Regions from separate parts of the Streptomyces sp. NPDC047974 genome, predicted to be linked through region 1. Evidence: riboswitches for the same ligand, from Rfam matches in the RefSeq annotation. Region 1 holds a riboswitch; the other holds the start of a gene.
The links. A riboswitch is a leader RNA that binds a small molecule or an ion and turns the genes downstream of it on or off. The one in region 1 is predicted to bind S-adenosylmethionine.
Positions count from the first base shown of each region.

Region 2: another riboswitch for S-adenosylmethionine. It lies ahead of AB0E19_RS23560 (IclR family transcriptional regulator); the one in region 1 lies ahead of thrC (threonine synthase).

Region 1 covers NZ_JBEZNU010000014.1:87,498-91,721, forward strand. The annotation lists gene AB0E19_RS20945 (MoaD/ThiS family protein) at 360-638, opposite strand; gene thrC (threonine synthase) at 671-1,981, opposite strand; SAM riboswitch class I at 1,999-2,141, opposite strand; gene AB0E19_RS20955 (glucosyl-3-phosphoglycerate synthase) at 2,263-3,204, shown strand; gene AB0E19_RS20960 (hypothetical protein) at 3,243-4,224, shown strand, end outside.
Region 2 covers NZ_JBEZNU010000017.1:27,425-31,648, reverse strand. The annotation lists gene AB0E19_RS23570 (SpvB/TcaC N-terminal domain-containing protein) at 1-301, shown strand, start outside; gene AB0E19_RS23565 (SMI1/KNR4 family protein) at 301-780, shown strand; SAM riboswitch class I at 1,007-1,148, shown strand; gene AB0E19_RS23560 (IclR family transcriptional regulator) at 1,343-2,065, shown strand; gene AB0E19_RS23555 (hypothetical protein) at 2,178-2,426, shown strand; gene AB0E19_RS23550 (MBL fold metallo-hydrolase) at 2,423-3,409, shown strand; gene merB (organomercurial lyase) at 3,434-4,141, opposite strand.

The DNA.
Region 1 (4,224 bases):
GGGTCAGAACCTGCGCCGGAACGCGTCGACCGCGGCTGAATGTATCTGTCCAACTGCCCTCTGCAACAGGGCAATCCACTGGGAATTCTGGAAGGCGCGGAAAGGGGAATCGGGGAGAAATCCATGAATTGCCGGGCAACTCGGGCCGGGCGAAAGCGGCATAAGGGGCAGAGTGCCTATGCTTTTCGGCCGCTTCTTGGCCCGTTCTCGTCAGGTCCGCGGCCGCTCTCATATGCGCCTGGCATGAGCGGCGGAGGGGGCTTCCCCAACTCTATCGCGCTCAACCATGCAGAATTGCCCCCTCCGCTTTCTCGCGCGGAAGGGGCAATTCTGTAGCGAAAGCTACCAACAGGTAAGGATCAGCAGCCGCCGGCGACGGCCGGGATGATCGAGACGCCCGCGCCGTCCGGCGTGGCGGTCTCCAGGCCCTGCTCGAAGCGGACGTCGTCGTCGTTCACGTAGACGTTCACGAAGCGGCGCAGCTTGCCCTGGTCGTCCAGGACGCGGGCGGCGATGCCCGTGTGGTTCTTCTCCAGGTCGGCGATGACCTCGGCGAGGGTGCCCCCCTCGGCGGGGACCTCGGCCTGGCCGCCGGTGTAGGTGCGGAGGATGGTGGGGATGCGGACGTTCACGGCCATGTCGATGCTCTCCGTACGGGTGTCGGCGGGTGTCAGTGGGCCAGGCCCGCGTCGCGGAACGCGTCCAGGCTCGGGCGGATGGTGGCGGTCGCCTGAGAACTGTCGGCAACGGCGTCCAGGGTCTTGAGCCCGTCACCGGTGTTGAGGACGACGGTGGTGAGGTTCGGGTCGATGACGCCGGCCCCGACGAGCTTGCGCGCCACGCCGACGGTCACGCCGCCGGCCGTCTCGGCGAAGATGCCCTCGGTCCGGGCGAGCAGCTTGATCGCGTCCACGACCTGCTCGTCGTTCACGTCCTCCACCGCGCCGCCGGTGCGGCGGGCGATGTCGAGGACGTACGGGCCGTCGGCCGGGTTGCCGATCGCCAGGGACTTGGCGATGGTGTTGGGCTTCTGGGGCCGCACGACGTCGTGGCCGGCCTTGAAGGCCGCCGACACCGGGGAGCAGCCCTCGGCCTGGGCGCCGAAGATCTTGTACGGCTTGTCCTCGACGAGGCCCAGCTTGATGAGCTCCTGGAGCCCCTTGTCGATCTTGGTGAGCTGGGAGCCGGAGGCGATCGGGATGACCAGCTGGTCGGGGATGACCCAGCCGAGCTGCTCGCAGATCTCGTACGCCAGCGTCTTCGAGCCCTCGCCGTAGTACGGGCGGAGGTTGACGTTCACGAAGCCCCAGCCCTCGCCGAGCGGGTCGCCGATGAGTTCCGAGCAGAAGCGGTTGACGTCGTCGTAGTTGCCCTCGATGGCGACGAGGTCACCGCCGTACACGCCGGCCATGACGACCTTGCCCTGCTCCAGGTCGTGCGGGATGAAGACGCAGGAGCGGAAGCCGGCGCGGGCGGCGGCGGCACCGACGGCGCCGGCGAGGTTGCCGGTGGAGGAGCAGGAGAGGGTGGTGAAGCCGAAGGCGCGGGCGGCCTCGATGGCTTGGGCGACGACCCGGTCCTTGAAGGAGTGGGTCGGGTTGCCGGAGTCGTCCTTGACGAAGAGCTTGCCGGGGGCGACGCCGAGCTCGCGGGCGAGGTTGTCGGCCTTGACGAGCGGGGTCCAGCCGGGGTTCAGGTTCGGCTTCTCGGCGACGTCGGCCGGGACGGGCAGCAGGGGCGCGTACCGCCAGATGTTCGCGGGGCCGGCCTCGATCCGCTTCCGCAGCTCCTCCGGGTCGCCGAGGGGCAGTTCGTAGGCGACTTCGAGGGGGCCGAAGCAGAGCTCGCAGGCGAAGATCGGGCCGAGGGCGAAGATCTCGCCGCATTCGCGACAGGAAAGCCCGGACGCGGGACCGAGATCGACGGTGGTGCCGGTGGTGTCAGCGGCGGCGGCAGCGGGTGCGGAGGTCTGTACAGCCATGGAGGGGAGGCCCTTTCTCCTCATCTTCCTCATGACGCATTTCGCCATGAGACGGATTTGGCACCTTCCCTAGCCGGGGGCCTCGCTGGTGCAAGACAAACCGACTGGAGGGTTGCCGGGGCTTCAACGGGCCGTATCCCTCTGCCCCTCTGGATGAGCGGTATTCGATTGTGAGACGCGGGCGGGACCCCGACATGCATCGGGCCTCCGCGTTGTTCAAGACTGTAACCGAAGGCTTCGAAGGTGGAGACGGTCGTCCGATCCGCGAGATGGAGATCACGTTGCTGGAAGAAGTGGAGCGCTGGCTGACCCGGCGGTCCTGGTCCGTGTCCGACCGCCCCCTGGAGCGGGTGCTCGCCGCCAAGCGGGGGACGACGGTCAGCGTGGTGCTGCCCGCGCTGAACGAGGAGGCGACGGTCGGGGACATCGTCAGCGTGATCCGGCGCGAGCTGATGACCGAGGCGGTGCCGCTCGTCGACGAGCTGGTGGTGATCGACTCGGGCTCCACCGACCGCACCGCCGAGGTCGCGGCGGCGGCCGGCGCGCGGGTCGTCGCCCGCGACGACATCCTGCCCCGCATACCGGCGGTCCCGGGCAAGGGCGAGGTCCTGTGGCGCTCACTCATGGTGACCGGCGGGGACGTCGTGTGCTTCGTCGACGCGGACCTGCGGGACTTCTCGGCGGACTTCGTCACGGGGATCGTGGGCCCGCTCCTCACCGACCAGGACGTCGATCTCGTCAAGGCCATGTACGACCGCCCGTTCGGTGACACCCCTGGTCAGGGCGGCCGCGTGACGGAACTGGTGGCGCGCCCGCTGCTCAACCTGCACTGGCCGCGCCTCGCCGGCTTCGTGCAGCCGCTGGGCGGCGAGTACGCGGCCCGGCGCTCGCTGCTCGAACGGCTCCCCTTCCCCGTCGGTTACGGAGTGGAGCTGGGCCTCCTCGTCGACGCGCTGCACACGGTGGGCCTGGACGCCCTCGCGCAGGTGGACGTCGGGGTCCGCAAGCACCGGCACCAGGACGGGCAGGCGCTGGGCCGGATGGCGGCGGCGATCTACCGCACGGCGCAGCTGCGGCTCTCCCGGGGCCATCTCGTACGCCCCGTGCTCACCCAGTTCGAGCGGGGCGAGCACGGCTTCGAGCCGCGCACGTACGCGGTGGACACGGAGGAGCGCCCGCCGATGGTCGAGATCGCGGAGTACGCGCAGCGCCGCGTGGCGTAACATCCGCAGATGATGTGTTTTGCCTACATTGCCCTTTTATGTACTTCAGATCATCGCGCCCGCTCCTCCGCGTGCTCGCGGCGGGCTCCCTCGCCGCGGGCGCGCTCTCGCTGACGACGGCCGGGCCCGCCGCCGCCGACGTCGTCGAGCCCTTCGGCGAGCGGTACCAGGAGTCCCTGTACGGGGACTTCACCACCATCGGCAACACCGTCATGGGCTGTCCGCAGACCCCCGCCGACCTGGCGGCCCGCTGCGCGACCGCCACGAGGGGCGAGGGCGCGGACGACGACGACGCCTTCGTGATGCGGCGCCTCGACACCGCCGGCACCGGTGACGCGTACGGCTCCAGCACCGGCCGGGTCCGGCTCCCCGAGGGCGCCGAGGTGGCGTACGCCCGCCTCTTCTGGGGCGGCAACGACGGCACGCACCGGGGCCCGAGCGGGGCGCGGCTGAAGCGCTGCGACCTCTCCGGCGCCGATGTGGCGCCCTCCCCCGGGGACCCGGCGACCACGGCCCCGCTGCTCTCGGTCGGGGCGAAGGCGGCGGCGCCCGTCTCGATCGACAGCATGGTCGTCGACCCGGCCGGCACCGGCGGTCCGCACTACTACACGGGCGAGTCCGACGTGACCGCCGCCTTCGCGGGCGTCTCGGGGACGGACGCGCCGGTGGCGGTCGGCGTGAGCGGCGTCTGGGCGCCGGACGGCAAGGGCTGCGTCGCCGGCTGGTCCCTCACCGTCGTGTACCGCTTCCCCGGCCCCGACCCGGCGAAGGCGCCGGAGCGGCGCTCCGTCCACGTCTACGGCGGGCACGTCCTCCAGCGCTCGACCTCCCCGGCGACGACGATCACGGTGGACGGCTTCCACCGCTCCCCGGGGAGGGCGCGGGCGAGCGTGACGGCGTACGAGGGCGACGGGAACACCCCCGGCGACAGGTTCCTCGTCGACGGGAAGAACGTCACCGAGGCGCACACCGGCGACACCGGCGACACCGGCGACTTCTTCGTCGGAGACGGCGACGGCG
Region 2 (4,224 bases), on a different contig from region 1:
GAACGGCGGCATACCGCAGGTGAGGAACGGCAAGCTCGCCGGCGGCGTCCACCCGGTCACCGGCGTCCCGTTCGACACGCAGGGATTCCCCGACTTCTCCGCCTGGCGCCACCCGCAGGTCGCGGACGTCCGGATCCAGCTCACGGGAGACAGGAAGAAGGACTTCGCGCTGGCCAACAAGGCGTCAGGGCTACGGGGGACCCCGGAAGGCTGGACCTGGCATCATCACCAGGACAGCGGGCTCATGCAGCTCGTCGACCGGGACATCCACGCCGAGACGGGCCACACCGGAGGATTCTGATGACGGAGGAGCTGTTCGACGACAGCGACTACTACACAGGCCCTCGGCTCGACAAGGAGATGGTCCGTCGAGCCGAGGAGGACCTGGGGGTACGGCTGCCGGACAGCTACGTCGAGACGCTCCTCCTCCGCAACGGCGGCACCCCGCGGCGCCGCTGCTACCCGACGCCGTTCCGCACGTCGTGGGCCGAAGACCACTTCGAGATCAGCGGCATCCGTGGAATCGGCGGAGCCCGGGGGATCGACGCCCGGTCCGGAGGGGGAAGCGCCTACCAGATCGAGGAATGGGGATACCCGGACATCGGAGTGGTGATCTGCGACACCCCTTCGGCCGGCCACGACACGGTGATGCTGGACTACTCCGAGTGCGGACCGTACGGCGAACCCGCCGTGGCGTACATCGACGAGGACCGTGTGCCGCGGCGGGTGGCGAGGTCGTTCGCCGAGTTCCTCCAACGACTGGAGCAGACCCGCGAGTAGGCGCGGGGGCGAGCACCGGACGGCTCCCGGCCGGCGCCCGGCCGGACCCAGGTGATCGGCATGCCCCGGGCCTGCGCCACCGGGCAGGCCCGGACACTCGGTGACGGCGTGGGCCGGCAACCCTGGGACGACAAGTACTGCGCTTCCCGGGGCCTGCCTGATCCGGCGCCCTCCCGCGCGGGACGCCGTTGCCCGGTAGCACCCGAAGTCTTGTATGGTTTCTCGCGAATCATCCAGAGGGGTGGAGGGACCGGCCCTACGAAGCCCCGGCAACTCCCCGGTCGACTCGGCGTTCCATGATCGCCGCGCGTCGTCGGGATCAGTGCCAACTCCGGCCCGCGCCAACGTGGCGCGGGAAAAGATGAGGAGACACGGTGCTCTCTGTGCTGCCTTTCACCCCGGCCCTGTCCCGCCCGGGCTTTCCGCGTACCCGTCTCGTGATCGTCGCGGCATTCCAGCCGACCGCCTCGGCTCTTTCCCGCTGATCATTCCTGCCCTCTCTCCCCCGGGCGAGGTCTCTGCGAGCCATGGCTCGCAGATCGAGACTGGAGTACCCCCTTTCATGAGCATTTCGGTCATTTCCAGTGGTGTGGGCGTCCTCGACAAGGCAGCGGTGATCCTCGACGCACTGGCGTCGGGCCCGGCCACTCTTGCCGGGCTGGTCGCCTCCACCGGCTTGTCACGGCCCACGGCCCACCGACTCGCCCTCGCACTCGAGCGCCACCGTCTGGTCGGCAGGGACCTGCAGGGCCGCTTCGTCCTCGGCCCTCGGCTCGGCGAGCTCTCGGCCGCCGCGGGCGAGGACTGCCTGCTGGCCGCCGCCGGCCCGGTCCTCACCTCCCTCCGGGACACCACCGGCGAGAGCACGCAGCTCTACCGGCGCCAGGGCGAGATGCGCGTCTGCGTCGCCACCGCCGAGCGGACCGCCGGCCTGCGCGACATCGTGCCGGTGGGGTCCGCGCTTCCCATGAAGGTCGGCTCCGCCGCCCAGATCCTGCTGGCCTGGGAGGAACCCGAGCGCTTCTACGAAGGTCTGCAGGGTGCCCGCTTCACGGCCGCCGCCCTCAGTGGCGTACGGCGCCGGGGCTGGGCCCAGTCGATCGGAGAACGCGAACCCGGCATGGCCTCCGTCTCGGCACCGGTCCGCGACTCGTCCCAGCGTGTCGTCGCCGCCGTCACGATCAGCGGCCCGATCCAGCGCCTCACCCGAAACCCCGGTGTCCGGCTCGCGCAGGCCGCCGTCGACGCGGCCGACCGCCTCACCGAAGCCGTCTCGCACCCCTGACCCCGCCAGCACGACGTGGCGGCCCTGGCTCTCCCCCGCCCGCCCGAGCCACCGCCCGGCTCCTCGGCCACACCGTTCGCGCCGCAGCACGCACCCGAAGGAGAGGACGTACGTGGAAGACCGCATGCGGCAGGAACAGGCGAGTCCCGCCGCGCGAAAGCGCGTCCAGGACAGCTTCGTCCTGCAGGACCCGACGTCCCACCTCGGTGCACGGATCACCCACATCGGCACCGTCCTCAAGCCCGGACGCCCCCTGACCGTCTGCCGGCTGGATGTCTACGGCGTGCAGGCCGACGGCTCCCGCAAGCTCGTCGCCGACGGCCGGCAGACCCTGATCCGCGTCGCCAGGACCGCCCGGTGAGCCCCCGACCGGCCCCTCCCGTCCTGCCGTCGTGGCTGACGTGGTGGCAGCGGCCCTTCCCCGACGCCAACACCCTCCTGCTGCCCGGACGGCAACCGGCCCTCGTCGACAGCGGCTTCGTCGGCCACGCCGACGAGACAGCCGCCTGGGCCCGGGCGAACGCCGGGACCATCGACCTGGTCGTCAACACCCACTGGCACTCCGACCACGTCGGGGGCAACGCCCTCCTCCAAGCCGGGGGCGCCGCCATCGCCGCGGGCACCCCGGAGGCCGAGCCGATCTCCCGCCGGGACCCGGGCTGCTGCGCCGCCGAGTACCTGGACCAGCCGGTCGCCCCGTACACCGTGGACGTCCCGCTCGAGGACGGCCGGCTCCTACGGCTGGGCGATGCCGACTGGGAAGTCGTCCGCACCCCCGGCCACACGCCGGGCCACCTGGCGTTGTGGCAGCCGGAGGAGAGGCTGCTCGTGGTCGGTGACGCACTGTCGGACTACGACGTCGGCTGGGTCAACCTCGCCCTCGACGGCCCCGACGCGGCCGACACCGCACTGGCCTCGCTCAAGCGGATGGCCGACCTCGATCCGCGCCTGATACTCCCCTCCCACGGCCCGATCCCCACCGACCCCGCAGCCGCGTTCGCCGCCGCCCTGCGCCGTGCCCAGCGGCTCGTCGACGACCCGGCCGGAGCGGTCTGGTACGGCGCACGGCGGATCTTCGCCTTCGCCCTGATGATCCGCGACGGGATTCCGGCCGACGAGGTCGAGCCGTACCTCCACGCCCGTGCCTGGCTGACCGACGCCGCCCGCCTCCTGGACGTGACCCCCGAGGACCTCGCCGCCGAACTGGTCACCACCATGCTCGGCAGCCGTGCCGTCGTCCTGCGCGACGGCCGCCTCCGCGCCGCCGCCGACCACGCTCCCGTGGCGGCCGAGACGCTCCGTGTGCCGTACCCGCGGGCTTGGCCGGGCACGGGGCCGCGCTGAGCGCGGGGCGGGAGGGATCCCTTCTCAGTCGGGCAGGCCCCAGAAGGAGCCGTGCAGGCCGACCTCGGCGAAGTAGGAGGCCGCGGCGGCGGGGTCACGGCGGACGTAGCCCGCGTCCAGGCGTCCGGTGTACCAGTCGCCGGCGAAGCGCCACAGCGTGGGCAGGTCCATGACGTAGCCGCGCTCGTGCCCCGTCCTGTGCAGCCAGGTGTCGACGCAGTCGGTGGAGCAGAACAGGCGCTGGTTGCCGCAGGTGCGCACGACGTCGTCCCAGGCCCGGTTCATCGGGGTGAGGAAGTGGGCCACCTGGTCGCCCTTCGGGGGTGCCTCTCGGCCGACCACCCAGGCGTGCGGGGTGTCGCAGGCCGGGCAGCGGGTCGCGACCAGTACGTCGGGTTCGTCCTTCAGCAGGTGGGGCAGGGCGAACGAGTCCCAGGCGCACCCGCCCCACCACAGGGTGTGCGCGCCCATGACGGAGAAGCCGAGCGGCACGGAGGCGAACGGGTGGGCCATCACGACGCGGTCGCCGTCCTTCGGATCCAGGACCAGATCGTGGCGCGTGTGGAGGGTGCGCAGTTCCTGGCGCACGCGGTCGGGAGCGAGCGCGGTGAGTGCGGCGGTCTCCGGGACGCTCGGAGCCCGGCCTGTGCGTGCGAAGCCGTGGTAGACGGCCAGGCGGACCCTCTCCGTCCCGTCGAGGCTCATCGGTACTGTCGAGGCGTTCTCGGTCATTCCTGTGGTTCCTTCGCTGATGGAGGCGATGGGTCCAGCGTGCGCCCTGGGCACGGGCAGGGGCTTGAACGCTCGTGCGGGAC